DNA from 3 places in the Sphingobium sp. AntQ-1 genome. Region 2 is predicted to be linked to each of the others. Evidence: riboswitches for the same ligand, from Rfam matches in the RefSeq annotation. Region 2 holds a riboswitch; each other region holds the start of a gene.

Region 1 (10,236 bases), on a different replicon from region 2:
CGTCCCCCGGTTTCGCCAGTTCGTGCCACAATATTTCCGCCGCCTTCGCGACCCGCGCCAGCCGCCGCTCGTCGATCGCCAGGTCCAGTTCCGCCGCGCTCGCCCGCGCTTTCACCTCGACAAAGGCCAGCATCGCCCCCCGCCGCGCGACCAGATCGACCTCGCCAGCGGGCGTACGCATCCGGCGGCCGACAATCTGCCAGCCCTTCAGCCGCAGCCACCAGGCGGCGATGCGTTCGGCCTGCCGCCCGCGCTTCTCCGCCGCCGCTCTCGTCACCCCTTCAATTCCGTCGCCCGATCATAGAGCGTCCGCCGGTCCAGCCCTAATTTCTTCGCGACCTCGCCCGCCGCCTTCGACACCGACAGCCGGGTCAGCGCCTCCCGCAACGCCGCGTCGGCGTCCTCCGTGCTGGCGGGCGGCGATTCGCCCGGCGGGCCGACGGTGACGACGATCTCGCCCTTGGGCGGCGCATCGGCATAGCGGGCGGACAGTTCGGACAGCGTACCGCAGGCGGTTTCCTCGAACGTCTTGCTGATTTCGCGACTCACCGCCGCCTCGCGATTCCCCAGATGCGCCGCCATGGCCGACAGGCTTTCCGACAATCGCGGCCCGCTTTCGTAGAAAACCAAAGTCGCGCGCAATGCCGCCACCTCGTCCAGCGTATCGCCCCGCGCCTTCGCCTTGCTCGGCAAAAATCCCATGAACAGGAAGCGATCGGTCGGCAGCCCCGACAGCGTCAGCGCTGCGATCGCCGCGCTTGGCCCCGGCAGCGTCGTGATCCTGCGCCCCGCCGCCCGCGCGTCGCGCACCAGCTTGTAGCCCGGATCGGAAATCAGCGGCGTGCCCGCATCCGACAGCAGAGCGATCGATTCGCCCGCCATCCGATCCACCAGCCGCTGGCGCACATTTTCCGCGCTATGATCGTGATAGGGCACCATCGGCCGGTCTGAACCGGCATGGCGCAACAGTCGCGCGCTCACCCGTGTATCTTCCACGGCGACCACATCGGCCAGCCGCAGGACTTCAGCCCCGCGCGGCGTAAGGTCACCAAGGTTGCCGATCGGCCCAGCCACGATATAAAGCCCAGGCTCAAGCCCAGAAGTTCGAGTTTCCATAAGGACGCCAGATGACAGAGACGGATGCCCCCCGGCAAGCAAATGTGTTCGCTGCCATGAAGCGCGGCGCGCGCTGCGCCTTCATGGGGGCGGCGCTGTTCCTGGCCGCCTGTCAGTCGATCGTGCCCAAGGGGCCGGCCCCCGCGCCGCCCACCGGCCCGGTCCAGCCGACCGGCCCGGAAGTGGTGCAGGGCCTGCCGACCGACGCCACGCGCCATCGCGTCGCGCTGCTGGTGCCGATGAGCGGTCCCAATGCGGGCGTCGGCCGATCGATCGCCAACGCCACTACGCTGGCGTTGATGGATACCAAAACCGACAGGGTTCGCATCACCACCTATGACACCGCGCTTGGTGCGGCTGCGGCGGTGAACAGGGCGCTGGCCGACGGCAACCGCCTGATCCTGGGACCGTTGCTGGCGGAGGACGCCCGTGTGATCGGGCCTATCGCCGCGCGCGCCAATGTCCCGGTCATCAGCTTCTCCAACGATAACAGCGTCGCGGGCGGCGGCGTCTATATCATGGGTTACAATCCCACCCAGTCGATCGAACGGGTCGTCGGTTTCGCCCGCGAAAGAGGCCTGAGCCATTTCGGCGCGCTGATCCCGCGCGGCACCTATGGCGAACGGGCGGGCAATGCGCTGCTGCGCGCGGTCGAGCAGGCTGGCGGCACCGTCGTGTCCATGCAGACGTTCGACCGCAGCCCCGCCTCGATCACGGCAGCGGTCAAGAAATTGCAGGCGTCATCCAGCTATGATGCGCTGCTGATCGCCGACAGCGGCCGCGTCGCGCTTCAGGTCGCGCCGATCGTGCGCAAAAATGGCGGCGCGACCGCGCGCCTGCTCGGTACGGAACTGTGGAATACGGAAGGCACGCTGGCCGCCAGCCCGGTGCTGCGCGGCGCCTGGTTCGCCAGCGTTTCCGACACGCTCTATCGTCAACTCGCGACCAAATATCGCGCCCGCTACGGCGCATCCCCCTTTCGCCTGTCCTCGCTCGGCTATGATTCGGTGCTGCTGACCGTCCGCATCGCGCAGGACTGGAAGCCCGGATCGCCCTTCCCCGCCGCGCGCCTGCGCGACGTAGGCGGTTTCTCCGGCATCGATGGCGCCTTCCGCTTCAACCGCGCCGGCGTCGCCGAACGCGCGCTGGAAGTCAGCGAAGTCGGCGCTGGCGCCGTGACCGTCGCCGATCCTGCACCAAGGGGGTTTGGGGAGTAATCCAGACCCCGTTCGCTTCGAACGGATATCTTATTCGTTAACCCGCGCCATCGGCACAATCAGCGGCACGTCCCCGTCCCGCTCGATCCGCGCCGTCACGCCATAGACCCGCGCCAGCGCACCCGCCGTCAGCACGTCCATCGCCGCGCCATCGGCCACCAGCGCCCCGCCGTCCATCAGCAGCAGCCGGTCGCAATAACGCGCCGCCATGCCGAGGTCGTGCAGCACCGTCACCACCAGCGCCCCGCCGCGCGCCTCGCCGCGCAGCAGGTCCATGACGTCGATCTGATGCCCCGGATCGAGCGCGGCCAGCGGCTCGTCCGCGATCAGCCCGTGCGCGCCCACCGCCAGCGCCCGCGCCAGCAGCACCCGCGCGCGTTCGCCACCCGACAATTCGGTCGCGGTCCGACCCTTCAGATGCTGCACATCGGCCCGGACCATCGCCGCCTCGATCACCGCTTCATCATCCGCCGACATCCTGGACAATGGCCCCAAATGCGGCAATCGCCCCAGCGCCACCAGCCGCTCGACGCTGAGCGGCCAGTGCAGCGTCTGGCCCTGCGGCAGATAGGCGACGGCGCGCGCCATCGCCCGCCGGTCGAGCCGCGTCACGTTCTGTCCGTCGATCAGCACCCGCCCCGCCTGCGGCTTGACCAGCCCCAGCAGCGCGCGGATCAGCGTGGACTTGCCCGCACCATTGGGACCGATCACGCCCACCAAAGCCCCCGGCTCCAATCTCACGTCCACATCCCGCACCGCTGCGTGGCGGCCCAGCCGCACCGTCAGCCCCTGCGCCGATATCGTCACCATAGCCGCCGCTCCTGTATCAGATGCGCCAGGAAGACGGGCACGCCCAGCAGCGCGGTCACCACCCCCAGCTTCAATTCATTATTGGTCGGGATCAGCCGCACCCCGATGTCCGCCAGAGTCAGCAGCGCTGCGCCGCCCAGCATGGACGGGACCAAAACGGACGATGGCGACCGGTCGGTCAGCGGTCGGACCAGATGCGGCACGATCAGCCCGACGAACCCGATCGCCCCCGACACCGCCACCGCGCCGCCTACGCCGATCGCCACGCCCAGCATCATGCGCAACCGCGCGACCGACAGGTTGACGCCCAGCGCCTGCGCGCCATCCTCGCCCAAGGTCAGCGCATCGAGCGTCCGCCCGTCCGCGATCAGCAGCGCCGCGCCCACGACGACGCAGGGCAGCGCGATCCAGACATGGGCATAGCTGCGATTTTCCAGACTCCCCATCAGCCAGCTCATGATTTCCATCGCAGCGAAGGGATTGGGCGACAGGTTGAGCGCCAGGCTGATCCCCGCCCCCGCCAGCGTCGCCACGGCGATGCCGGCCAGGATCAGCGTCAGTGGGCTTTCCACCGTGCCCGACAGCGCGAACAGGGTCAGGATGGCGACGAGTCCGGTCAATATTGCCAGCAGCGGCAATATCATCGGATGCAACTGCGCCAGCCCGAAATAGAGCGCGCAGACAGCCCCCAGCGCCGCCGCATTGGACGCACCCAGCACCGACGGCTCAGCCAGCGGATTACGCAGATAACCCTGCAACGCTGCCCCCGCCAGCCCCAGCATCGCGCCGACAACCAAGCCCAGCAGCATCCGCGGCAAACGCAGGTCCAGTATGATGGTGCGGGCGACCGCATCGCCGCCGCCGGTCAGCACAGCCCAGACGCGCGCTGGACTGATCGCCACCGCGCCCAGCAGCACGGAGCCGAAGGCGGTGCCGAAGACCAGCAGCAGCAAGCCGGGGATCAGCAACGGATGATGGCGGCGCGCGGTCACTTGCGCGCGCCTTGGCGGTTGGCAATGCCGCGTGTTCCTGCGAAGGCGGAATCAAGTCCCGCTATTGGATTCAACACGCTTCCATGATCCGCCCCCTGATGATCGCGGCAACCGCCCTGCTCGTGCTTGCCGGCACGTCCGCATCGGCCGCCCCGCGCCGCATCGTGTCGCTCAACGTCTGCGCCGACCAATATCTGCTGGCCCTCGCCGATCCGACCCAGATCGCCGCGCTCAGCAGCAACGCCCGCGATCCCGAACTCTCCGCAGCGGCGATCAAAGCGCGCGGTTTCCGCACGCTGCGCCGTCCCGCGGAGGAAGTGCTGGCGATCCGCCCCGACCTGATCCTGGGTTTCCCGATCGGCCCGAATGCGGTAGCGGGCGCGCCGCCGGGCCAGTGGCGCACGCTCGGCCTCGCCAGCGCCGACAGCTATGCCGCGATCCTCGACCAGATCCGCCAGATGGCGCGCGCCATCGGGCATGTCGATCGCGGTGAAAGACTGATCGCGGCCATGAACCGCGACCTCGCCGCCCTTCCTCGCCCCAAACACAGCGGCGTCGCGGCCTATTATCAGCGGCGCGGCTATATGACCGGCACCGGCACGCTGATCGACGATCTGATGCGCCGCGTCGGCCTCACCAACCTCGCCGCCAAACTCGGCAAACCGCCGCTGGCGCAAGTGCCGCTGGAAGAAATGGTGGCGGCGCGGCCCGACTGGCTGATCGTGGAAAGCGCCACCGACCGCGTGGTCGATCAGGGCACCGAAATGCTGCACCATCCCGCGCTCGCCGCCGTTCCGCGCATCAGCCTGCCGCAAAGCTGGACCGTGTGCGGCGGCCCCGCCTATGTGCAGGCGGCGCGCACCATCATGGCGCGACTGAACGCGCTGCGCTGAAGGGGCAGGCATCACGCCCGCCCCCTTGCCTGTCGATCAGAAGCGAACACGCACGCCGCCATAGGCAGCGCGGCCATAGGAGCCATAGCCATAGGCCGTCTGGTACGTCTCATCGAACAGATTGTCGATGCGACCATAGACTTCCAGATGCGCGCCCAGCGGCATCGAGGCCCGCACCCCGGCCAGCGCATAGCCGTCCAGCCGCCGCGTATTGGCCGCATTGTCGAAGCTGTCGCCCACCATCGTGACCGTCGCGCCGGTCGACAGGCCGAACGACCAGACATAGTCGGCCGACACGCTCACCGCATTGGCGGCGCGGCGGGCCAGGCGATTGCCATAGTTGGCCGACCCCGCCGACCGATCCCGCGCATCGACATAGCTGTAGCTGCCGGTGACGGTCAGCGCATCGACCGGCTTCAGCGCGATCGACGCTTCCACGCCCTTGGCGCGGGTGCGGTCCAGATTATTATAACCGCCAAAGGGTGGCAGCGAGGAATCATAATTGATCTGGTCGAGCGTGTCGCGGCGGAACGCCGTAACCGACAGCATCGCCCGCCCGCCATCCAGGCTCTGGTCAAACCCGATGTCGTAGCTTTTCGACCGCTCCGGCCGCAGCGCTGTATTGCCGCTATAGATGTCATATAGCTGATAGAGCGAAGGCGCCTTGAATCCTTCGCCATAGCTCAGCCGCACATTGGTCGCGCCGCCATTGGGCGAATAATTGGCGTTCGCGCCAAAGGTCGTCGCCCCGCCGAACTGGCTATGGTCGTCATGGCGCACGCCGCCGGTGACGGCCAGGCCTGCGAAGGGCTTGACGATCGCCAGCGCATAGACGCTGTCGATATTGATCTTCGCGCTCGCCGTGTCGCCAAAGCCGAAGAAATCATAGTCGGGCCGTTCATGCTCATAGCCAAACAGCAGCTTGGCCTGCTCGACCGGCGCATAGACGCCCTCATATTCGAACCGCAGATTTGTGCCCGAATAGCCATAATCGGGATCGGTGCCGCGCACGAAATAATAGTCGCGGTCGTTGCGCAGATATGTGACGGCGGCGCGATTGGTCAGCTTGCCATCCAGCAGCGCCAGGTTGAGGCCCGCATAGCCGACATATTGGTCAAGCTTGCTCACATCGCTGCTGTCGGCAGGCGCGCCGAAGAAGCTGTCATAGTCGATGTCCGCATGGATATAATAGCCACGAAGGTCCAGGCTCAGCGCCTCGGTGAAATTCAGCGTCAGCCGCGCGTTGGCCGCGATATTCTCGGTCCCGTCGCGCTCCGTGCCCCCGGCTGCCGACGAAATGCCGTCGGTACGGAAATAGGCCGCGCCGATCCCGCCCGCGGCGATGCCGCTGGTGCCCGACACGTCCGCCTTGGCGTTCAGCGTATCGCTATAGCCATAGTCCACCGATGCGTTCGCGCCAAACCCTTCAGCCGGCACGCCGGTCATCACATTGACCACGCCGCCGATCGCCTGGCTGCCATGCACTACCGAGTTGGAGCCGCGCAATATCTCGATCCGCTTGATATTGCCGGTCAGCAAAGGCCCGAAATCATAACCGTCACCGATGCCGCTGGGATCGTTGACCTTCACCCCGTCGATCAGCACCAAAGTCTGCGTCGTTTCCGCGCCGCGCAGCGACACGCCGGTCACCCCGCCGGTCGATCCGTTGCGGTTGAAGCGCACGCCCGGCGTCGTCGCCAGCAGGTCGACCACATCGATCGCCTGCCGCGTCTTGATCGTCTCCGCGTCGATCACGGTGATCGCTTGGCCGACCTCGTCGCGCGACTGCGCGATGCCCGTGGCGGTGACGACGATCTGGTCATCCTGCGCCAGAACCGGCGTCGCTACGATCAGCGCCACCAGAGAAATACCTGTTTTCAGCATATATAACCCCCCGGCGCCGGTGCGACTTGGGCTGGGGCGTCCGCAACGCGGTCAGGCAGAGGCAAGGGATGGCGCCATATCCCGTCCACAACCCGATGCGGCCCCGGCCGCATGGCGTCGCTCGACGGAAAACCACCGTGCCCCGGCCATCCCCTGGACCAAAGCAAGAGCGACCAAGCGCCGGCAGGTCTCCTGGCTCGCGGGTCGCAGCACGAATGCATAGCCTTCCCGGACATCGGTCCAGTGGCCGGTCTTTCGACCATATGCATCGCACTATCCGCTTACAGTTGCAGGGACAGCCACGGAATTGGGCGCTCGCACGCCCGCACCGCATTCCCGATTAAGCCCCTGACGGGGCACCGGCGCGATCATCTCGCAGGGGAAGCCAAGCCGCCCCTGCGCCGCGCGCTGTAGGGGAAAGCGGATGCAATGCCAAGCCGTCGCCGGTTTAGGGCAACAGCCTGTGGCCGCGCAGCAACAGCGCATCGCCCCGCGCCAGCACGACCAGCGGCAGGCCGGCCGCCTCCGCGCGAGTCGCGGCCAATCGCGTCGGCGCGGAAATGGTGACCAGCATCGGGCACTGGCTCAGCACCGCCTTCTCCACCAGTTCATAGGAACAGCGCGACGACAGCAGCGCGAAACCGCCGTCCCAGTCCGCCCGTGCCCTGTCTCCTTGGCGCGCCATCGCCCCGATCAGCTTGTCGAACGCATTATGCCGCCCGACATCCTCTCGCACCAACAAGATCGCGCCATCCGCGCCGACCCAGGCGGCGGCATGGGCGGCCCCGGTCGCCGCGTTCAACGGCTGATGATCGCACAGCCCCCCCAATGCGCGAAAGATGGCGGCGGGGTCCGCCCGCGATACCGCCGTCACCTTGGGCAGCGGCCTTATCGCCTGCTCCAGATTTTCGATCCCGCACATGCCGCACGACGACTCCGACACACGATGCCGCACTCGCTCCAGCAAGGCCTCGGTGCGGTCCTGCGGCAATGTCGCGCGCGCCACGATCCCCTGGTCGGTACGATGCGTGTCGACATCGAACGCCGCATCGCCCGGCCCGATCAGCCGCTCGGCCAGCGCAAAGCCCAGCACCAGATCGCCAATGTCACTCGGCGTCGCCATCAGCACCGCATAGCCGATGCCGTTAAATTCGATCGCGACCGGCACTTCCTCCGCCAGCGCGCGGGCGATCGCCTGCGTCCGGCCGTCCGGGGTCAGACGATCGAATGTCAGGGGGCTGGCGGCGGCGTCTTCCATCATCAGGGCGTAGCGGTGGACGGCGCGCCGCTCAACCGGCGTCGCAATGGCCCGTCTCGTCCACCGCGTTGAATTGCGTCGCGTCGACATCAGGCGCCGCCCGACCCCGCGCCATCCGCGCGACGGCGGCCGCCACCATCGGCGAAAGCCGGTCGGGCTGGTCCTGCGCGATGGCGACGATCTGCGCCTTCATCCGCGGGTCCCAGAAACGGGTCAGATGCTCGGCCAGCGCTTCCGTCGCCTTCGCGTCTCCCATCATCGCCAGATTGCGCGCGATCTGGTGCGCCATATAGAGCAGGCGGTCCTCGGTGGACATGACATGGATATCATCGCTCATATCCGCCTCCCTATTCGGCCGCTTCCAACGGCGCGATGCGGCGACTGTTGCGCGCCTGCCGCACATAATCCTGCTGCCAGTCGCTCGGCCCGTTCGACGCCATCACCTGCACCGCCGTCACCTTATATTCCGGGCAGTTGGTGGCCCAATCGCTATAGTCGGTGGTGATGACGTTCGCCTGCGTCTCCGGGTGATGGAAGGTCGTATAGACCACGCCCGGCGCGACCCGCTCGGTAACAAGCGCGCGCAGCGTCGTCTCCCCAGCCCGGCTGCGCAAAGTCACCCAGTCGCCGTCCTTCAGGCCGCGATTGTCCGCATCGCTCGGATGCATCTCCAGCCGATCCTCCGGGTGCCAGGCGGTATTGGCGGTCCGCCGCGTCTGCGCCCCGACATTATAATGGGACAATATCCGCCCCGTCGTCAGCAACAACGGGAAGCGCGGTCCGGTCTTCTCGTCGGTCGGCACATAGTCGGTGACGACGAACTTGCCCTTCCCCCGCACAAAGCCGTCTATGTGCATGGTCGGCGTCCCGTCGGGCGCTGCGTCATTGGCCGGCCATTGCAGCGATCCTTCCGCCTCCAGCCGGTCATAATGCACGCCGGCAAAGGTCGGGGTCAGTGCGGCAATCTCATCCATGATTTCGGACGGGTGGCCATAGGTCCAGCCCAAGTCCATGGCGTTCGCCACCAACTGCACGATCTCCCAGTCGGCATAGCCATTCAGCGGGGCCATCACCTTGCGCACCCGCTGGATGCGCCGTTCCGCGTTGGTGAAGGTGCCGTCCTTCTCCAGAAATGTCGATCCGGGCAGGAAGATATGGGCGTAATTGGCGGTTTCGTTCAGGAACAGATCCTGCACCACCACGCACTCCATCGCCGCCAGCCCGGCTGCGACATGATGGGTATTGGGATCGGATTGCAGGATATCCTCGCCCTGCACGAACAGCCCCTTGAACGTCCCGTCGGTCGCGGCGTCCAGCATGTTGGGGATGCGCAATCCCGGCTCGGCGTCCAGCGCCACGCCCCATGCCCGCTCGAACATGCTGCGCGTCGCGGTGTCGGACACATGGCGATAGCCCGAAAATTCATGCGGGAAACTGCCCATGTCGCAAGCGCCCTGCACATTATTCTGCCCCCGCAGCGGGTTCACGCCCACGCCCTCGCGTCCGACATTGCCGGTCGCCATGGCCAGGTTGGCGATGGCCATGACGGTGGAGGAACCTTGCGAATGTTCGGTGACGCCCAGCCCATAATAGATCGCGCCATTACCCCCGGTGGCATAGAGCCGCGCCGCCGCACGCACCTCGTCCGCCTTCACGCCGGTCAATGGCTCGATCGCCTCTGGCGAGCGCGCTGGCTCCGACACGAACTCCGCCCAATCGGCAAATTCGTCCCAGTCGCAGCGCTCGCGAATGAACGCCTCGTCATAAAGCTTCTCGGTCACGATGACATGCGCCATCGCGGTCAGCATCGCGACATTGGTGCCGGGCCGTAAGGGAAGATGATGCTCCGCCGCAATATGGGGCGATTGCACCATATCGGTACGGCGCGGGTCGATGACGATCAGCTTCGCGCCCTGCCGCAACCGCTTCTTCATGCGGCTGGCGAACACCGGATGCCCGTCGGTCGGGTTTGCGCCGATCACCAATATGACGTCGGCCGCCATCACGCTGTCAAAATCCTGCGTCCCTGCCGACGTCCCGAACGTCTGGCTCAACCCATAGCCGGT
Region 2 (10,236 bases):
CGTGTTCAACCAGATCGTCCGCGACGGCCTGCTGCTGCCGGGCGGGATGCCGCGCTGGGACGACTTGCTGAGCGCCGAAGATGCCGACGCCATCCACGCCTGGCTGATCGCCGAGCAGGGGCCGTTGCGGGAGCGGGAACTGAAATTGAAGGCGGCGGGCAAGCCGCTTGACGCGCCCAGCGCCGCCATCATGTCCAATTTCTAGGAACGACCATGGAAGATACCGACATCATCGTCGTGGGCGGCGGTTCGGCCGGGTCCGCGATGACCGGGCGGCTGGCCGATGCGGGCCTGTTCGTCACCCTGGTCGAAGCGGGCAAGACCGATCGGCATATGCGATCGCGCGTCCCGGCGCTGACCAGCGCGATCGTGCAGAATCCGGCTTATGACTGGTGCCATCAGGTCGAGCCGGACCCGTCGCTGGGTGGCCGGGCCGACATCTGGCCGGCGGGCAAGATGCTGGGCGGCGGCAGCGCGCTCAATGGCATGATGTTCATCCGCGGCCATCGCTGGGACTATGACGAATGGGCACGGCAGGGTGCGGCGGGATGGGATTATGAGTCGGTCCTGCCCTATTTCCGGCGCATGGAGGATAATGAGCGCGGCGCCGACCAGTGGCGCGGCACCGGCGGTCCGATCGCGGTGTCCGAAGGGCGCGCGCGCTATCCGATCACCGACCAGTGGATTGCGGCGGCGCAGGCGGCGGGCATCCCCCGATCAGCGGACCTGAATGGCGAACATGCCGAGGGCGTCGATTATGTGCAGGTATCGCAGCGAGGCGGCACGCGCTGTTCGGCGGCGCGCGGCTATCTGCACGAGCGGCGCGGCGGCAAGGCGCCGACCATAATGTTGGACGCGCAATTGCTGCGCATCCTGATCCAGGCAGGACGCGCAGTCGGTATCGTCTATTGGCAGGACGGCGTCGAAAAGACGCTGCGCGCCCGTCATGGCGTGGTGCTGAGCGCGGGCGCGATGAACACGCCGCGCCTGCTGATGCTGTCCGGTATCGGCCCGGCCGATCATCTGCGCGCCCATGGGATAGAATTGGTGTGCGATCGCCCCGGCGTTGGTGGCAACCTTCAGGATCATGTCGGCACCCATGTCGTCAACGAAGTCGATGCGCGAACGCTCAACAGCGACGCGCGGGGCTTGCGCGGGGCATGGCAGCTGCTGCGCTATGCGCTGTCGCGGCGTGGCACGCTGACAACTGCGATCGGCCATGCGCAGGCTTTCGTGAAGAGCCGGCCGGAATTGCCCGCGCCCAATCTCCAGATCAGCTTCGCCGCCTTCGCATTCGATTTCGATGAACAGGGCCGGTTGATGCTGCGCAAGACGCCGTCCGTATCCACCCTGGTCGGGCTGATGCGGCCCAGCCATCGGGGGCGGATCAGTCTCCGCTCCGCCGATCCCTTCGCGCCGCCGAAAATCGAGCATCGGCAACTGGGCAGCGACGATGATGTCGACCAGATCGTCGAGGGCATCGGCATCGCCCGCGGCATCCTGCATGAGACACCGATTGCGACACATATAAGGGGGGAGCTACGCCCCGGCGCGGCACTGACCGATCCCGATCAGTTGCGGGACTATGTGCGGATGGCGTCGATCCCGCTCTATCATCCGGTCGGCACGGCCAGGATGGGCGTGCGCGACGATGCGTTGGCGGTGGTCGATGCCGATCTGGCCGTCATCGGCGTCGAGGGGCTGTGGGTCGCCGACGCCTCGGTCATGCCCAGCCTTCCCGCTGGCAATACCAACGCCACCGCGATCATGATCGGCGACAAGGGTGCGGATCATCTGCTGAGGCGCCTCCGCCGCCATTGAGGCGCTGGCGGCGCGGGGCCTGCTTTGCCACAAGGCGGGCATGACACCGAATCGCGCCGCCCTCCTCGTGGATGCCATCGCCCCCTTGCCGGTATGGCGCACGTCGTGACGCCGCGACTGGGCGCGGGATTGGTGATCGGCGCCCCGGCGTCGGGCGCGGGCAAGACGATGGTGACGATCGGCCTGCAACGCGCCTTCACCGATCGCGGCCTGAGCGTGCAGGGCGCCAAATGCGGACCCGACTATATCGACCCGGCCTTTCACGAAGCCGCGACTGGCCGGCCCTCGGTCAATCTGGACGGCTTCGCCATGGCGCCGACCATGCTGCAGGGGCTGGCGGCGCACGTCGCTACAACTGTCCAACTCGTCGTCGCGGAAGGCGCGATGGGCCTTTATGACGGCGCACGGTCGCCGGGTCGTTCGGGCGCGTCGGCCGATGTGGCGCGGCTGTTGGGCTGGCCGATGCTGCTGGTCGTCGATGCCCGCGCAGCGGCGCAGACGGTGGCGGCGGTGGCGCATGGCTGCGCGACTTTTCCCGGCGCGCCGGCCATCGCCGGAGTGATCGCCAACAAGGTGGCCAGCACGCGCCATGTCCGCATGATCGAGGATGGGTTCGCGCGTATCGGCCTGCCGCTGCTGGGTGCGATGGCCACGGACGAGGGATTGGCCATGCCGTCCCGCCATCTGGGACTGGTGCAGGCTGGCGAAACGGAGGAACTGGAACGGCGAATCGACGCGATCGCAGCGCGGGTGACGGCGCAATGCGATCTGGATGCGATCCAGGCGGCGGCCGGCGCTACGACAGACGTGCCGGCGCAACCGCCCGGCATCCGGCCACCGGGGCAGCGGATCGCCGTCGCCAGGGACGCCGCCTTCAGCTTCTTCTATCCCCATATCGTACATTGGTGGCGGTCGGCCGGCGCGGAGCTGCGATTCTTTTCTCCGCTGGCGGACGAATCGCCGCCCGCCGATTGCGATGCCTGCTGGCTGCCCGGCGGCTATCCCGAACTCCATGCTGCGCGGATCGCGGCCAATGGCCAGTTCCTGAGCGGCCTGCGCGCCTTTGCGCAGAGCCGGCCGGTGCATGGCGAATGCGGCGGCTATATGGTGCTGGGCCGCACGCTGGAGGATGGCGACGGCGTCGTCCACCCGATGGCGGGCCTGTTGCCGATGGATACCAGTTTTGCGCGCAGGCGCCGAACATTGGGCTATCGCAGCGCGCGGCTGCGGCAGGGCGCCAGCTTCGCCTCTGTCGGGCAGCTATTGCTGGGTCATGAGTTCCACTATGCCAGCATCACCGCCAGCGAGGGCGAGCCGCTGGCCGACATGGCCGATGCGGAGGGGCAGGCCCTTCCTCCGGCGGGCCACCGCGCGGGCCAGGTGACCGGTGGCTTCTTCCACTTGATCGCCTGATCCAAGTCGATTAGGGCGGCTGCGCGTCAGGTTCCCCGCAAGGGGATCAAAAGGGAACGGGGTTAAAGACCCCGGCTGCCCCTGCAACTGTGAGCGGCGAGCCATCGAGGCACAAGCCATTGGAATCGATGATCCCGAGAAGGCGCTTCGAATACGGCATTGACCCGCAAGCCAGGAGACCTGCCTGTCGCGGTCGTTCTTCGTCCGGACAGGGTGTGCCGGTCGAACGAGGATATCCTCGCGCAACGACAAGCTGACCGTGCGGGTTCGCACGGTGGCGATGTCGTGCGCGTGCGCCCTGCATCGCCACCGCGTCGCGTCCGCCCGGTCCTGTCAACGACTGGGGGATTATGATGCATTGGATTTCAAAGAGCGGCCTTTTCATTCTAGCGGGCCTGTCCACGCCGGCCTGGGCCGATGATGCGGGCGATGTGATCGTGACCGCGCTGCGCCAGCCGCAGGCGATTGAACAGGTGGCGTCGAGCATCACCATCATCGACAAGCCGGCGATCGACGCCGCACAGGCGCTGGTGGTGTCCGACCTGCTGATCCGCACGCCGGGCGTCAGCTTCACCCGCAATGGCGGCTATGGCACGGCGACCTCGATCCGCATTCGCGGCGCGGAGGCCGACCAGACCGTGCTGGTCATCGACGGCGTGAAGTTGGCCGATCCGTCCTCGACCGGCGGCGGCTATAATTTCGCGACGCTGATGACCGGCGATACCGACCGGATCGAGATATTGCGCGGTCCACAGTCGATCCTCTGGGGCAGCCAGGCGATTGGTGGCGTGGTGAACATCGTCACCGCACGGGCCGAACGCCCGATCGAAGGCAGCTTCGATATCGAGGCGGGATCGCGCGATACCGTCAGCGCCCGCGCTGCGCTGGGCGGACGACAGGGCGCGATCGACTGGCAGGTCGCGGGCAGCCGCTTCACGACGGAGGGCATCTCGGCGATCAGCCCGCGCTTTGGCGCCAAGGAGAAGGACGGCTACACCAACGGCACGCTCAACGGGCGTCTGGGCGTCGCGCTGGCGCCGGGCGTGTCGATCGATATGCGCGGCTATTATGCCAAGGGGCGCACGGATATCGACAGCGCCGGCGCCATTCCCGACAGCCCCGAATATTCGGAAGTCGAGGAATGGATCGGCTACGCCGGCCTCAACGCCGATCTGTTCGGCGGTGCGCTGCGCAATCGCCTGTCCTTCAGCCGCAGCGAGACGCTGCGCGACAACGTCAATCCCGCCCGCAAACTGCGTCAGACCAGTTTCACCGCCAGAGGCGAGACGAAGCGCTACGAATATCAGGGCGTGCTCACCATCGCGCAGGGCTGGACCGCGACCTTCGGCGCGGAGCGCGAGGAGCAGCGGATGCGCACGGCTTCGCCTTCCGATAGTTTGGCTGCCTACGCCACGACCCGCGGGTCTGCCGATATCGACAGCCTCTATGCCCAACTGAGCGTCGAGCCGCTGGCCGGCCTGACCGTCAATGGCGGAGTGCGCTACGATCATCATTCGACCTTTGGCGGCAACACGGTCTTCGGTGCGGGCGCGGCCTGGGCGCTGGTCAAGGACCGCACGATCCTGCGGGCGAGCTATGGCGAGGGCTTCAAGGCGCCGACGCTCTACCAGCTCTACAGCGATTATGGGAACACCGCCCTGGTCCCCGAAAAGGCCCATGGCTGGGACGCCGGCATCGAACAGCATCTGTTCGACCATGCGCTGATCCTGTCGGCGACCTGGTTCGATCGCAGCACCGACAATCTCATCACCTATAATGGCTGTCCGACGACCAACCGGCCGCCGCTCTGCTATGCGCCGGGCACGACGACGCCGCGCTTTGGCTATTATGCCAATGTCCAGCGCAGCGAGGCGCACGGGCTGGAACTGGCCGGCGTCGCCCATGTCGGTCGGCTGACGATCGACGGCAATTATAGCTGGGTGTCCGCGGAGGATCGGTCGCCGGGCCTGAACTATGGCAACCAACTGGCGCGGCGACCGCGCCATGCGGCCAATGCGACAGCGCGGTACGACTGGGCGTTCGGTCTGAGTACCGCCGTGGCGGTGCGCTGGTCGGGCAAGGCGCTCGACACCGCGCGCACCAGCGCCACGGTCGCGCCACTGGTCAACGCGGCCTACACGCTGGTGGATTTGCGTGCCGAAATGCCGGTCATGGGCAAGCTGACGCTATTCGGCCGGGTCGAAAATCTGTTCGACGAATATTATGAAACCGCGCGGCGCTACGGTCAATTGGGCCGCAGCATTCATGCTGGCCTGCGGGCGCGGTTCTGATCCCCCCTGACAAGGAGCGTATGACCATGGACAGCCTGCCCCCTGCCGCCGCCCGCCATCTCTGGATCGGATTGATGACGCTGGCCAGCACCATAACCACTCTGGCGCTGGCCTGCGCCACGCCTTTCCCCGCCCTGGCCGCCCTGGCCGCGTTGCATGTCCGCCGGCAGGACGGCATCATCCTGATGCTCGCGGCCTGGGCGGTGTCGCAGGGGGTGGGCTATTGCCTGCTGGGCTATGAAACGACTGTGGAGAATGGCGTCTGGGCCGGGACCATGGCGCTGGCGGCGATCGCGTCGCTGCTCGGCGCGGATGGTGCGGCGCGCCTGTTGCCGCACGCGCATCCGGCGGTGCGGCTGGTCGTGGCCTATGGGGCAGCGTTCGCTACGTTCAAGATGGCCGTCCTGGCGGGCGCGTGGGCGCTCGATTCCGGCTGGGCGGCCTTCGCGCCGGATGTAATGGCGCGGCAGTTCGGGCGCTACGCCATGATCCTGGCCGGCCTGCCGGCCTTGCAGCATCTGGCCGACCGCAGCGGCCGGCTGCGCCGTGCGGCGACCGCCTGATGTTGCGCGCGGTCGAGGATGGTCCGGCGGTGGTGGTGTGCAGCAGTTGCCGCCACTCGCCGGGGCAGCGGGAAGATGCCGATGGCGTGCGCGGCGGTGCGCGGCTGGCGGAGGCGCTGCGCCGGGTGAAGGCCGGGTCGGACCGCTATGACGGGGTGGCGGTGCAGGACATGCCCTGCCTCTTCGCCTGTTCCGACCATTGCGCCGTCCATCTGCGGGCGCCGGGGAAGATCGGTTATGTGCTGGGGCGCTTTACGCCTGACGAGGATGCCGCGCGCGCGATCCTCGACTATGCGGCGCATCATGCCGCGAGCGCCCATGGCCAGGTGCCTTATGCCGACTGGCCGCAAGGGGTGAAGGGCCACTTCATCGTGCGTCTGCCGCCTGCCGGGTTCGTCGCCACATGAGCCTGTTTCCCACCGAGGCGGCGTTCGACGACGCGCTGGCGTCCCTGCCGCGGGCCGACCTGGCCTGCCGCGCCGCTGCCGCAGCGCGTCAGGGGCAATTGACAAAACCGGCCGGATCTTTGGGTCGGCTGGAGGAGATCGCCATCTTCCTGGCCGGCTGGCAACGGCGCGCGCGCCCGCATATCGATCGCGGCCGGGCAGCGGTCTTTGCGGGCAATCATGGCGCGACGCGGCATGGCGTCAGCGCCTTTCCGCCCATAGTGACGGCGCAGATGGTCGCGAATTTCGCCGCAGGGGGGGCCGCCATCAACGCGCTGGCGGGCGCAGCCGGGCTGGATCTGCATGTCGTGCCGATCGACCTCGACCGCCCGACCGAGGATTTCACCGTCGCTGCGGCGATGAGCCAGGCGGATTGTCTGGCGGCGCTCAATTGCGGCGCGGACATGGTCGATCCGGGCCTGGACCTGCTGCTGCTGGGCGAGATGGGCATCGGCAACAGCACCGCCGCTGCGGCTTTGTGCCAGCGCAGCTTTGGCGGCAGCGCGAGGGAATGGGTCGGCGCGGGGACCGGTGTCGATGCGCATGGCCTGGCGATGAAGCGACAGGTGGTCGAACTCGCCATGGCCTATCACGCAGACGCCCCGATGACGCCGTTCGAGACGTTGCGCCGGGTTGGCGGGCGGGAGATCGTCGCCATTGCCGGTGCCATGTTGGCGGCGCGGCATCGTCATGTGCCGGTGGTGCTCGACGGGTTCATCTGTGCGGCGGCGCTGGCGCCGCTGGCGGTGGCCATGCCTACGATCACCGATCATATTATTGCCGGACATCGATCCGCCGAGGCGGGTCACGGGCGGCTGCTCGACCGGCTGGGGCTGAGGCCATTGCTCGACCTCGACATGCGGTTGGGCGAGGGTAGCGGCGGCGCAGTGGCGGTGGCGGTGATCCGCACCGCGCTGGCGGCGCATGACCAGATGGCGACCTTCGCCGATGCGGGCGTGTCGGCGGGCGGATGAGCGGCACGCTGCTCCATCTGATGCGACATGGGGCGCCCGAATTGACCGGGCGATTGCTGGGACATGCCGACTGGCCCGCCACCGATGCAGGCATCGCCGCCTGCGTGGCGCGCGCCCATACGCTGGAGGTGGAAGTCATATCATCGTCCGATCTGACGCGCGCGCGCCAGGCGGCGACCGCCATCGCTGCGCAGCGCGGCATCGCGTCGCGGACCGACCCGCGCTGGCGGGAGCTGGATTTCGGGGCATGGGATGGCGCCGATCCGGCGATGCTGGACCAGGCGGCCCTGACGCATTTCTACGCGGACCCCGATGCCTGTCCGCCCCCCGGAGGCGAGCGCTGGTCTGCGCTGGTAGCGCGGGTCGGTGAGGCGATCGCCGCTCTTCCGCGCCGACCGACGCTGGTCGTGACCCATGGCGGCGCGATGCGCGCGGCGCTGGCGGCATTGTGCGGCTTCGACCAGCGTCAGATCTGGACAGTCGATCTGCCCTATGCCGCCTGCCTCACGCTGCGCCTCTGGCCGGGCGACCGGCCCTGGGCGCAGCTTGTGGGGTTGGTGACATGAAGGGCTTGATCCTTGCGCTGCAATTTCTGACGCGATTGCCCCTGCCGAGGGTGGAAGCGGACGGGCCGGCGTTCGCCGCCGCGATGCGCTGGTTCCCGGCGGCGGGCCTGATGATCGGCGGGCTGGTGGCCGGCGCGGCATGGGCCGGCGCCCGGATCGATGCATGGACCGGCGCGCTGCTCGCGCTGCTGGCGTGGGTCTGGGTGACCGGTGCGCTGCATCTGGATGGACTGGCCGACCTCGCCGACGCAAAGGGCGCCGCCCACCGGGATCGCGAACGCTTGCTGGCCGTGCTGGCCGATCCGCATGTCGGGGCCATGGGCGCAACGGCGGTGGCGCTGCAACTGATCGCAAAGCTGGTGCTGCTCCATGGCCTTGTGCAGGCCGCGGCATTTGGCCCGCTGCTGTTGATCCCCTTCGCCGCACGGATTGGGCCGCTGCTCTGGAGCCGCTGGCTGCCGCCTCTGCATGACGGCCTTGGCGCGCAATTCCGCGCGGTCATCCGCCCCGCCGATCTGGCGCTGTGGGGCGTCATGCTCCTCGCCGCCGCCTTCTGGATGCCGGCGCTGCTGGCTATGGCGCCGCTGGCCGGATTATGGGGCTGGTGGATTTTCACGCGCATCGGCGGCATTTCCGGCGACAGCCATGGCGCGGGTATCGAATTGCTGGAAAGCGGCCTTCTGCTCGCAGTTATCGTGTGGGCGCGAGCGTCATGACGCGCTGGACCCATCATGGCGGGAAGCTGGACGACGCGCGGCGGTGGTTCGGCGAGGGGCAGGCATCTTGGATCGACCTGTCGACCGGGATCAATCCCAATGGCTGGCCGGTCGAACAGGCGCCCGCGATCGACTGGCGCGCCTTGCCCGGTGACGCACAACTGGCCGCGCTGGAGCAGAACGCGGCGCGGCATTTCGGCGTCGATCCCGCTTATCTGTGCGCGCTGCCGGGAAGCGAGGCGGGCTTGCGCTCACTGAGCGGCATCATATCCGGCGCTATCGTGCACGGCGCAGCCTGTTACCGCACCCATCGCGACATCCATCCGGACAGTATCGCCTTCACCCCCGGCGTCGATGATTCCGCCTTGCCGGACGGCAAGATACTGCTGCTCGCCAATCCCAACAATCCCGACGGGCGCCTGCTGGACAGGGCGGCGCTGGACGGGCTGCTGGAGCGGCAGGAGGCAAGTGACGGCTGGCTGGTGCTGGACGAAGCCTTTGCCGACAGCCTGCCGGCTATCAGCATGGCGGATCGTGTCGCGGACGACCGGCGGCTCATCATCTTTCGTTCTTTCGGCAAATTTTTCGGCTTGGCGGGCGTGCGACTGGGCTTTGTAATCGGGCCGCGCGCGATCATCGCACGGTTTCGCGAACGGCTGGGCAGTTGGCCCCTATCAACCGCAGCGCTGGTCATCGGCGCGAGTGCCTATGCGGATCGCGACTGGATCACCACCACGCGGGCGCAGCTGATCGAACAGGGGGCGGCGCTGGACCAGCTCTTGCGCGCGCGCGGCCTGAGTCCGCAAGGCGCTTGTCCGCTGTTTCGCCTGATCGTTGCCGAGGATGCCGCGGCATTGTTCGATCATTTGGCCCGGTGCGCGATCCTGACCCGGCCGTTCGACGAAAATCCGCGCTGGCTGAGGATCGGGCTGCCCCGCGACGCCGCTGCGCTGGCGCGGCTGGATCGGGCGCTGACCGATGGCTGAACCTGTGGCTTTGCTGGCGTTGGCGATTGAGGGGGCGATCGGCTGGCCCGATGCGCTGAATCGGCGCATCGGCCATCCGGTGGGCATTTTCGCGGCGATCATCGTCTGGTGCGATCGGCGCTGGAATCGACCGGAATTGGCCGATTGGACGCGATATGTGGCGGGCATCGGCTGCGTGCTTCTGTTGCTTGTCGTCGCGACCGTGGCGGGGCTTTTGCTGCAATGGGGCCTGCATCGCATTGCGGGACGCTGGGCCTGGATTTTCATCATGCTGTGCGCCGTGCCGGGTATGGCGGCGGGCAGTCTCTACCGGCATGTGCGCGCGGTGGCGGCGCCCTTGCAGGCGGGCGATCTTGGTGCGGCGCGTATGGCCGTCGCCATGATCGTGGGCCGCGATACCGATCGGCTCGATAGCGCGGGCATCGCGCGCGCCGCGATCGAGAGCCTGGCCGAAAGCTTC
Region 3 (10,236 bases), 120 kb from region 2:
GAACCGCAGGCGGTAATCGCCGATCGGCAGGCGGATTTCCGGCAGGCGATCCAGCGACGCACGGGCGTTGGTGACGCCGCCCAGCAGGATCGCCATCAGTCCCGCGCCGTCAACAGGAGCATCGCCGACATGATAGCCCGCTTCACCCAGGGTAGAGAGAATGGCGGCCGCGCTGGCGGGCGTGTCGAGGCCGACGCCATTGCCTAGCCGACCGTCGCGATTGGGATAGTTGGCGAGAATGAGCGCAACGCGCCGATCCGAGGCGGGCGTTCGCCGCAATGCCGCCCAATTGGCGGCAAGATCGGCGACGAAGGCAACGCGATCGGGCGAGACGCGCGGCGCCACAATGCCGCATTGGGTCCGGGCATCGAAACGCTCGGCCGCCTTGAAGGCGACGGCGCGGGTGAACAGGCGCCCGTCTATTTCCGGCAGAGCGACGTTCATCGCCAGGTCGCGAGGACCAAGGCCACGCGGACTGTCGGCCCAGTTGGCCTGCTCGACGCCCGCGAACACGGTCTGCAGGATCGGACAATCCGCTGCTTCGAGGACGGCCGGCGTTCGCCTGTCGCCGGGCGAGGAGGCGGCGAAGGACGTGGCGTTCAGGATGATATCGGGCCGGATCGCGCCGATCAGCCCGTGCAGCCAGTCGATCGCGAAGGGTTCGCGCAGCGCCCGCACATGAACGGCGACGACGTTCAGCCCGCGTCCCTTCAGCGCGGCGACCAGCGCTTCGACGGCATCGAGCGTACCGGCGATCATTAGCGCGCGATAGAAGCAGAGGAGCGCGACGGGCTGTCCCGCGCGCCATCCTGTCCGCACATCATCCAACGTCGGCCGCTTCATGCCGGCCAGATAGAAGCCGGCGTCCGCGATCGGCACGGGATCGTCCGGCACGCCTACATCCGCACCGATCAGCCGCGCGGCATGGCGCAGGAAGCTGACCGCATTGGCGACGCCGCCCTGCCGCAGATAGTCACGGAGCCGCTCGCTGATCGCCTTCGGCAGCGTCGCGGCGGCGTCCAACGACGGGTCGGGTTCCCGGCCATCGGCGATCGCTGCAAAGGCGATGCCCTTTTCCCGCGCAACCCGCGCGATTTCATCGACGCCATAGGGCCAATAGCTCTTGCCCCCCAGCAGTACGATGCACACGAAACGCGCATGGGCGATCACCTTTTCGACGTAGAGGTCGACCGAATAGGGATGTTTGAGCTGCAGCAGGTTGACCAACCGGATCGACGGCGCATCCTCACCCAGCAGGGCCGCCGCCTGGGCGAAACAGGCCAGCTCGCTGTCCGCCACGGTCAGGAACACGATCTCGCCCGGCGATTGATCGAGGTCGATCGCCTCGTCGCCGTTGGAAACGGTTCCCGGCGTAGCGGCCAGCAAATGCATCAGGCGAAGGCCGCGCGAAGGGCGCTGTCGATGGCGGCCTGATCCAGCCCCTTCTGCCCGATCACCACCAGTTGTGACAGGCGCGACTCCTCCGCCTTCCAGGCGCGGTCGAAATAATGCTGGATGCGGGGACCGACCGCCTGGACCACCAGGCGCGCCGGGCGATCGGCGATGGCGACCATGCCCTTGATGCGCAGGACATCATGCGCCTCGATCAACGGGGCCATGGCCTGCACCAGCGCATCCACGCCCGTAATCTCGCCGCCGGTGACGACGAAGCTGTCGAAATCGTCATGGTCATGATCGGGGTCGCCGTCATGGTGCGAGGGTCGCGCATCGATATCCTCTTCGACTTTGGCGAACAGGCCGAGCACGACGCCGGCATCGATCGCGCCATGATCGGTCCGCACGATCTTCACCCCACTACGGATATCCTTGCCTATGTCGCCCTCGATCCGGGTCAGCGCATCAGCATCGACCATGTCGGCCTTGTTGAGGATGACGAGGTCCGCGCAGGCGAGCTGGTCTTCGTATAGTTCCTCCAGCGGACTGTCATGGTCGAGCGAGGGGTCGGCCGCCCGCGCCAGCGCCAGCGCGGCTTCGTCGGTGGCGAAGCGCCCGGCGGCGACCGCATCCGCATCGATCAGCGCCACGACGCCATCCACGGTCGCGCGGGTGCGGATGTCGGGCCACTGGAACGCCTTCACCAGCGGCTTGGGCAGCGCCAGACCGGACGTTTCGATGATGATATGGTCTGGCGGATTGGCGCGGTCGAGCAGCTTGAGCATGGTCGGCAGGAAATCGTCGGCCACGGTGCAGCAGATGCAGCCATTGGCCAGTTCGACGATATCGTCTTCCGGGCAGGCGTCGTCATTGCATCCGCGCAGCAGCGCGCCGTCGACGCCAACATCGCCGAACTCGTTGACGATCAGCGCCAGCCTGCGACCCTTGGCATTGTGCAGCAAATGCCGGATCAACGTCGTCTTGCCCGCCCCCAGAAAGCCTGTGATGACGGTGGTCGGGATCTTGCTCACGCTTCTTCTCCTTCAAGCGCCATGGGATTCATGCGCGAAGGGGCGATCGGCATCGCCGAGCCTGATGATGGCCATGTCTACCCCCGCTGCACCTGAGCGATATCTCGGCGGGGGCGTGCCGGACGCGAACGAACGGTCGATGCGCGGCGACGAGCAGGCGCATGGAGCCCGTCAGCGCGCACCGATGCGGCCCCAGCCACATGGGTTCGTCGCTCAGACGGCGTTCACCGTGCCCCGGCCATCCCCTGGACCAAAGCAAGAGCGACCAGACGCCGGCAGGTCTCCTGGCTCGCGGGTCATCGCTTGATGCACGCCTTCCCAGGCCTCGCAGGATTTAGCGTCCGGCCCAGTGGCTGCTCCCCTGGAAAGGGAGCGATGTGCATCGCGCTCGCCGCTTACAGTTGCAGGGACAGCTGCGGATTTGGATGAGCGCCCTTGTCGAGGGACTGCCACCCGCACCGCCTTCCCATTTTAATCCCCTTGCGGGGAACCGGCGCGATCAGTCATCGAAGGGGGCTTGCGGCTCCCCGGATGCGGTCGGCGATACCGGCTGCCGGGGCCGTCCGCAAGCCCTGAGTGCGGTGCGATCGCCTGAAGCCGCCAGATGCGGTTGAAGGACAGGCGAACGGTCGATAGCGGCGCAATGTCGATGGCAGGCGTCGTCACGAGCGGAAAGCCGAGCGCGTGCGCCAGCGCGGCGCGGATCGTCATGGCATGGCTGATGGCGCAGATGCATCCGGGCGACTGCGCGATTCCGTCCAGCCAGCCGCCTACCCGCTGTCGCACCGATTCCATGGTCTCACCATCCGCGGTGCCCTGCGTCGGATCGGCGATCCAGTCGGACAGGGCGGCCGGTTCGGCGGCGAAAAGGTCGGCAAACGACCGGCCCGACCAGCGCCCGGCATCCATGTCCACCAGCGCGACCTCGACCGAGGCATCCAGCCCCATCGCCTGGGCAGTCTGCGCGGCGGCGCGGGACGGGCTGCAAAGGACATGGTTGTCGAAACCCGGCGGCAGGCGGCAGGCGGCGGCATCATGCGCGCCGCGTGCGTCCAGGCCCTCGTCCAGCGCCGGGAAGCCGCCGACCCGGCTGGACGGCGTGGACGCCGCGCATAGGAGAAGGAGGGATGTGGACAGCGGAACCTCCAAGACATGTTGACGTCGCGCCATCGCGCACCCTAAACAGCGCGGGCATCAGGAAGAAGAAGCCGGTGAGATTCCGGCGCGGTCGCGCCACTGTTATCGACGTAAAAGGTCGAGAGCCAGACCTTCTTCCTGAACGAACAATCTCTCGCGGGACGCGCAATCCCTTATAGGAGTCTGGGTTATGTCAACGACTGCCGCACTGTTCGACGACCATTTCATTCCCGTCCAGGGCGGTTCCGCCATCCCGATCGAGGACATCGCACCATGGGCCGTGTTCGGCACACTGATTGCGCTTATTTTCCTTTATTTCGTCAGCACCGAACAGGGCGCCGTCGCCTTGTTCGACGGCATGTATGTGCATGAATATGTGCATGACGGCCGCCATCTTCTCGGCTTTCCCTGCCACTGATCCCAGGCGATGACCAAGAGCCTGTTGTGGCGCGGAATGCTGGCCGGCATTCTGGCGGCCCTCATCGCGACGATGTTCGCCCGCGTGATTGCGGAGCCGCATATCGACCTCGCCATCGGCCACGAGAACGCACATGTAGTGCATCATATGGACATGCCTTCGGATGGGGAACAAGCGGAACTGGTAAGCCGGGCGACGCAGAAGGGCGCGGGTCTGCTGACCGCGCTGGCGCTCTACGGCGCGGCGGTCGGCGGGATTTTCGCGCTCATATTCGCCTATGGTTATGGACGCTTTGGCCGCTTCGGTCCACGCAGCTTCGCCCTGTTGCTCAGCGGAATCGCCATCTTCCTGGTGGTCATCGTGCCGGGAATCAAATATCCGCAGACGCCGCCGGCCGTGGGCAAGCATGAAACGGTGGGTCTTCGCACCGCCGCCTATTTCGCAATGATCGCCTTGTCGGTGGGCGGGGCGGTGATCGCTGCCAAGATCAGAAGCGTGCTGGCCCTATCCCGTCCGGGCATCGATGCGACGTTGATTGCGGTGGGAGCCTATGGCGCGATGGTCGTGCTGGGCCAGTATCTGCTGCCCAGCGTCGATGAAGTGCCGGCTGATTTCCCGGCGACCCTGCTGTGGAACTTCCGTTTGGCCTCGATCGCGACCCAATTGCTGTTGTGGGCGACAATCGGAATCGTCTTTGGCCTGGCGGCGGAACGGGTGATGGCGCGCCCATAGCTCTGGGAATATCTATGTCGCCAGCATCTGCACGATCATGCTGTCGCAATGGCGGTCGATCGTGCCGATCGGGCAGGATGCGCTGCTGTCGCGCGCCGACAGCGAAAGGTTGCTGACGGCGCGGCGCATGATCGAGGATCGCTGGCGGAGACGCTGACGCTGGACGGCATCGCGCGGAGCCGCGCGGGCAGATAATGAGCGACGCCCGGCGCGAATGGCACCGCGCATCGAAGCGCGAAAATCTGGTCGCGCAGGCCCAAATTGGGCGGGGCGCCGGGGACGCCTTTGCGTTGTGGAAAATTATGCGCGTAAGCTGCTAATGCGATTGACTTGCATGATGCGCGTCGGATAATCCGGTCATCGTTTTGACGAGGAGTGTTCCGATGGCCCCGCCCATCCATTATCGGGCGAGCCGCTGGCGATACCGCGCCAATGTCGCTTTGCGCACCATCGCCGGGACGGTCGGCGCCTATGGCGTGGCGGCCTTGGGCGCCGCAGCGCTGGCGCGCACCCTGCCGATGGCGCGGGTGGAGGCGGTGACCTTTGCCACCATGATCGCCTATCTGATCGCGCCTGGCGTCTCCATCTGGGCCTTTCTGGCGCAGGGGCCGTGGCGCGCGGTCGCGGGCGTGGTGCTGGCGGCGTTGGCGCTGAGCGGCGTGGCCTGGATCGCAGGGCAACCGGCATGAGCGGGACGAGCGCCATGGTGCGCGATGGGGCGCGGCAGGCGATGACCTGGCTGCATGGCTGGACCGGGCTGCTACTTGGCCACATCCTCTTCATCATCTGCCTGGCCGGGACGCTGGCCGTGTTCAAGCCGGAGATCAGCCGCTGGATGCGCCCGGAAATCAGCGGACAGGCCGATCCGGTCCGCGCGATCACGGCCGCGACCGAGTGGCTGTCGACCAATACGACCGGATCGGCAGGCTGGTATCTGTCCGCACCCGACGGCCGATCCAATGTGGTCAACGCCAATTATGACAGCGGCGGCGCCTATATGAGCCGGGCGCTCGATCCGGTGAGCGGTGCGCCGGTGGCGCGCGACACGCTGGGCGGGGAATTTTTCTACCGCCTGCATTTCGAGCTGGAACTGCCCTATCCCTGGGGACGGTGGCTGGCGTCGCTGGCGGCGATGCTGATGCTGGTGGCGATCATCACGGGCATCATCGCGCATAAGCGCTTTTTCAAGGACATCTTCACTTTCCGCCCCGGCAAGGGACAAAGATCGTGGTTGGACGGGCATAATGCGCTGGGCGTGCTCTCCCTGCCCTTTCATATCATGATCACCTTTACCGGGCTGCTGACGCTGGCGTCGCTCAACATGCCCTGGGGGATTGCGGCCGGCTATGGCGCGGATGTGGCGACGCTCTATAGCGACCTGACCCCCGGCACGGTCAGCCGGGAAGCGAGCGGGACCAAGGCGCCGCTGGCCCCGGTCGGGCCGATGCTGGCGCAGGCGCAGCGCTATTTTGGCGGTGCGCCGGTGGGTCGGGTCTATATCTTCAACCCCGGCGATGCCGCCGCGGTGGTGACCATCTATCCGGTCGAGGTGGGCGCGATCGGCACTCTGCCCGCAGAGATCAGCTTCGACGGCGCGACCGGCAAGGTGCTGAAAGCCTGGACGGAAAAGCGAGCGGGCGTGCGCGCCTATCAGACCATCTACGGCCTGCACATGGCCCATTTTGCCCCGCTGCTAACGCGCTGGCTCTATTTTCTGGGCGGCGCCATGCTGACCTTGGCGATCGCGAGCGGCATGATCTTGTGGATCGTCAAGCGACGGGAACGCGCGCCCTTGTCGATCGGCAACCGGCTGCTGGAGCGGTTGAACGTCGGTGCCCTTGTGGGCGTGCCGATCGGCATGGCGGCCTTCCTGATCGCCAATCGGCTGTTGCCGCTGGGCCTGGCGGAACGCGCGCAGCAGGAGGTTGCAGTCGCGCTGTGGAGCGCGGGCGCGGCGCTGCTGCTGGGGCTGGTCCTGCCACCTGCGCTGGGCTGGCCACTCCTGCTGGGACTGCTGGCGCTGCTATGCGCGCTCGCCGCTGCGCTGGGACCGATCTGGGCGGGGGATGTGATGATCCTGTCGGGCAATATGCTGCTGACCGCGACTGCGGTCGCGCTGGGCCTGCTGGTCTGGAAGCAATTGCGCCGCCGCAGCGCGCCGACCCCGGTTCGCCGCCGGATGGCGCCGGCATGACGCTCACCATCGGTCTGCTTTACCTTGCTTTGTTCGCGCTGGCGGGGCGGATGCAGCGACATCGGCCGGTTCTGCTCACTACATGGCAGCGGCGTCCCTTTGTCGGTCATCTGGAATTGGCCGGGTGGACGCTGCTGGGCCTGTCGCTGCTCAGCCTGATGTTGTGGGCCGATGTCGGCATGGCGCTGATCGCCTGGATCGGGCTGTTGCCGCTGCTGGGCGGCGTGGTGGTGCTGGGCATGACCTACCGTCCGGCGGTGGCGCGGGCGGGCGTGCCGGTTGCGGCCGTCATGTTGGTTGCCGGATTGCTGGTTTAGGCCTTCATGTCGATGGTGGCGATCAGGCCGCCATCATCGGCATTGCGCAGGCGCACCGATGCTTCGAAACTCATCGCCAGCGAGCGGCAGATGGTCAGGCCGATGCCGGTGCCATGACGCCCGCCCGGCTGGCTGCTGGCGCCGCGGGTGAAGGGTTCGAACATCTGGTCGAGCTGGTCGACCGGGATGCCGGGGCCATGATCGCGCACATGGATCAGCAGCCTGCCGCCCGATCGCGCGCAGCTAATCTCTGCGCTGCCACCATAGCGCACGGCATTGTCGACCAGATTGGCGATACAGCGGGTCAGCGCATTGGGCTTTACCCGCACCGTGCCGCCGCACCCGCTGCGGAACCGGACGGGCGCGCCCAGTTCCTCGGCATCCTCCGCCATGCTGGTCAGCAGCGAATCGATGTCGAGCGCCGACCATTCCTCGCGCGCCTCGATACTGCTGGCGAGGTCCAGCCCTTCGCGCACCAGCGTCTGCATCGCCTGATGATCCTGCAACAGGCGTGCGCGCAATTCCTCATTCTCGACCAGTTCCAGGCGTAGCCGCAGGCGGGTCAAGGGCGTCTGGAGATCATGGCTGATCGCGGCGAGCAATTGCGTCCGTTCGGCAAAGCCCGCCCGCGCGCGGCGCTGCATCAGGTTGAAGGTGGACAGGGCGGCGCGCACCTCCTCCGGCCCGCGTTCGGGAATTTCCTCCGGGTCGAGCGACACGGAAAAGGCCTCTGCCGCCTGTTCCAGCCGCCGCAGCGGCGTAGCCACGATGCGGGCGACAAGGATGCCCAGACCCGCCGAGGCCGCGACGATGACGATCAGGTAAAGCGGATTGAAGATGGTGCTGGGCGGTTTGGCGATGCGCGGGAAGCTGAGCGCGATCGCCCGGCGCTGGCCGGTTCCATCGGTATAGCGCACCACCCAACAGTCCGGGCGTGGCGCGTCGATCAGCCCGGCGACCAGTTCTTTCGACCTGTAGCGGTCGGGGAAGCAAAGGCCGACCGGCACCTGTCCCGCTTCGGGCTGCGATTGCGGACCAAGGCGCGCGCGCAGAAGCGATTGGAGATCGCCGTCCGGCTCGTTCAGACTGATGCCTTCGGGCGCAGGCGCCGCGCCGATGATGCTGTGCGTCGCCATCATCTTTTCGATGCGCCGGGGGTCGCGGCGGAAACGATCGGCGACGTCGATGGCGCTGGCAAGAACGCGCTGGCGGCGCACCCGTTCGAAATCGTGGCGGCGCGTCTGTTCCGCCACCAGCAGCGCGACAATCGCGGCGACCGACATGCCGAGCGTCAGGATCAGGAAAATCTGCCCCGCCATCGACCGGAAGAAGGCGCGGGCGCGGCCGGCGATCCCGCGGATCATGAATGATCGACCGAACAGGCCAGGACATAGCCTTCGCCACGCACCGTCAGGATCAGATCCTCGCCGCCCGGCAGGCTCGACAGCTTGTGCCGCAGACGACTGATCTGAAGGTCGATCGAGCGATCGAAGGCGGCGGTGGCGCGGCGTTCGGGCAGCAATGTCTCCCGGTCCAGCACGACATTGGGTTCGTCAATGAAACGGCTGAGCAGTCGAAATTCGGCCGACGACAGCATCACCAGCCGATCGTCGGGCGCGACCAGACGGCGTTGCACCAGATCGACGCGCCAGGGACCGATATGCGCGTAGCGCATCGCACCGGTGCGCGCGGCCGGCCCGTTGCGCGCGCGGCGCAGCAAGTTGCGGATGCGCACCAGCAGTTCGCGCGGCTCGAACGGTTTGGTCAGATAATCGTCCGCGCCCAGTTCCAGCCCCAGCACCCGGTCGATCGCGCTACCGCGCGCCGTCACCATGATGATCTGCACGTCCGATCCCTCCGCCCGCAATTCACGGCACAGCGACAGTCCGTCGCCATCGGGCAGGTTGAGGTCGAGCACGATCAGATCGACCGCCTCGTCCCGCAATGTCTGACGCAGGTCGGCCAGATTGGCGGCGGCCAGCAGGCGGTAATTTTCCTGCCGCAACTGGCCGACGATCAGGTCGCGGATATCCGCGTCGTCATCGGCCACCAGCACTGTGGCGGGAGGGAAGGATGCAGCATCGGCCATGGCCCGTCCTAGCGCGCGTCGCATTAAAAGTCTGCGCTTCTTGTTGGCCGATACAGGCCGATACAAAGCGATACGAACATGCGCGGTCATGCAACGCATCGCCGCATTTCGAAAAACAGTCACTCTACCATGAGACGGGCAAAGCCGCGAAGAGGGCCAGGTCGGCTCCCCTGCCGACGCCAACGGAGTCCTTGCGATGCCTATACCCGCCATCCTGGCTGGAAACCCGGTGCACGGCCCGAATCGGTCGCGCACGCCCCTCCCCCCTCCCCCTCGTGCGCCCGGTCCGGTCTTATTCGTGCATCGGCGGGCATCGCAGGGGCCTGTGCGGCACAGTTTCAAGGATAAGCGCCACACCATGCTCCTTTCCGCCACCTTGCGCAGCCTTCGGGTTGCGCCAATCGCTCTTGGCCTGTCGCTTGCGGCATGTGGACAGCAAAAGCCGCCGCAAAAGGGGCCGGTGGAAGTGGGCGTGGTCACGCTGAGCACGCAGGACGCCACGGTGTCCAGCGAACTGCCCGGCCGCACCGTATCGACCATGATGTCGGAAGTGCGGCCGCAGGTGGCGGGACTGATCAAGAAGCGGCTGTTCACCGAAGGATCGATGGTCAGCGCCGGCCAGCCGCTCTACCAGATCGACGCCCGCCTCTATCGCGCGTCGCGCGACGAGGCGCAGGCCAGTCTGGCCAGTGCGCAGGCGACCGCCGCAGCCGCGCAGGCCAAGGCACAGCGCTATCGCAGCCTGGGCGATACCGAAGCGGTGAGCGCGCAGGACCGCGACGATGTGATCGCGACCGCGCGACAGGCGAGCGCCGCGGTGCAGCAGGCGCGCGCCAGCCTGCAGACCAGCAGCGTCAATCTGGACTTCACATTGGTCCGGGCGCCGATCAGCGGGCGCATCGGCCGTACCCTGTTCACGCCCG

What was found. A riboswitch is a leader RNA that binds a small molecule or an ion and turns the genes downstream of it on or off. The one in region 2 is predicted to bind cobalamin.
Region 1: linked by a shared signal. The riboswitch ahead of sphantq_RS06430 (TonB-dependent receptor plug domain-containing protein) and the one ahead of sphantq_RS20240 (TonB-dependent receptor plug domain-containing protein) in region 2 are both predicted to bind cobalamin.
Region 3: linked by a shared signal. The riboswitch ahead of sphantq_RS20845 (CbtB domain-containing protein) and the one ahead of sphantq_RS20240 (TonB-dependent receptor plug domain-containing protein) in region 2 are both predicted to bind cobalamin.

Annotation. Positions count from the first base shown of each region.
Region 1 is NZ_CP117158.1:1,294,805-1,305,040, forward strand. Features, by position in the region: gene sphantq_RS06400 (YraN family protein) at 1-277, opposite strand, end outside; gene rsmI (16S rRNA (cytidine(1402)-2'-O)-methyltransferase) at 274-1,116, opposite strand; gene sphantq_RS06410 (penicillin-binding protein activator) at 1,128-2,333, shown strand; gene sphantq_RS06415 (ABC transporter ATP-binding protein) at 2,364-3,143, opposite strand; gene sphantq_RS06420 (FecCD family ABC transporter permease) at 3,137-4,135, opposite strand; gene sphantq_RS06425 (ABC transporter substrate-binding protein) at 4,219-5,028, shown strand; gene sphantq_RS06430 (TonB-dependent receptor plug domain-containing protein) at 5,065-6,912, opposite strand; cobalamin riboswitch at 7,078-7,291, opposite strand; gene fdhD (formate dehydrogenase accessory sulfurtransferase FdhD) at 7,361-8,173, opposite strand; gene sphantq_RS06440 (formate dehydrogenase subunit delta) at 8,202-8,507, opposite strand; gene fdhF (formate dehydrogenase subunit alpha) at 8,518-10,236, opposite strand, start outside.
Region 2 is NZ_CP117159.1:298,789-309,024, forward strand. Features, by position in the region: gene sphantq_RS20225 (PQQ-dependent dehydrogenase, methanol/ethanol family) at 1-205, shown strand, start outside; gene sphantq_RS20230 (GMC family oxidoreductase) at 214-1,821, shown strand; gene sphantq_RS20235 (cobyrinate a,c-diamide synthase) at 1,927-3,234, shown strand; cobalamin riboswitch at 3,246-3,436, shown strand; gene sphantq_RS20240 (TonB-dependent receptor plug domain-containing protein) at 3,585-5,525, shown strand; gene sphantq_RS20245 (hypothetical protein) at 5,552-6,088, shown strand; gene sphantq_RS20250 (DUF1636 domain-containing protein) at 6,088-6,495, shown strand; gene cobT (nicotinate-nucleotide--dimethylbenzimidazole phosphoribosyltransferase) at 6,492-7,508, shown strand; gene sphantq_RS20260 (histidine phosphatase family protein) at 7,505-8,074, shown strand; gene sphantq_RS20265 (adenosylcobinamide-GDP ribazoletransferase) at 8,071-8,790, shown strand; gene sphantq_RS20270 (threonine-phosphate decarboxylase) at 8,787-9,776, shown strand; gene cbiB (adenosylcobinamide-phosphate synthase CbiB) at 9,769-10,236, shown strand, end outside.
Region 3 is NZ_CP117159.1:421,792-432,027, forward strand. Features, by position in the region: gene cobN (cobaltochelatase subunit CobN) at 1-1,392, opposite strand, end outside; gene cobW (cobalamin biosynthesis protein CobW) at 1,392-2,426, opposite strand; cobalamin riboswitch at 2,684-2,936, opposite strand; gene sphantq_RS20840 (histidine phosphatase family protein) at 2,898-3,596, opposite strand; adenosylcobalamin (AdoCbl) riboswitch at 3,621-3,705, shown strand; gene sphantq_RS20845 (CbtB domain-containing protein) at 3,754-3,981, shown strand; gene sphantq_RS20850 (CbtA family protein) at 3,991-4,713, shown strand; gene sphantq_RS20855 (ketohydroxyglutarate aldolase) at 5,097-5,402, shown strand; gene sphantq_RS20860 (PepSY-associated TM helix domain-containing protein) at 5,399-6,907, shown strand; gene sphantq_RS20865 (DUF3325 family protein) at 6,904-7,224, shown strand; gene sphantq_RS20870 (ATP-binding protein) at 7,221-8,588, opposite strand; gene sphantq_RS20875 (response regulator) at 8,585-9,313, opposite strand; gene sphantq_RS20880 (efflux RND transporter periplasmic adaptor subunit) at 9,672-10,236, shown strand, end outside.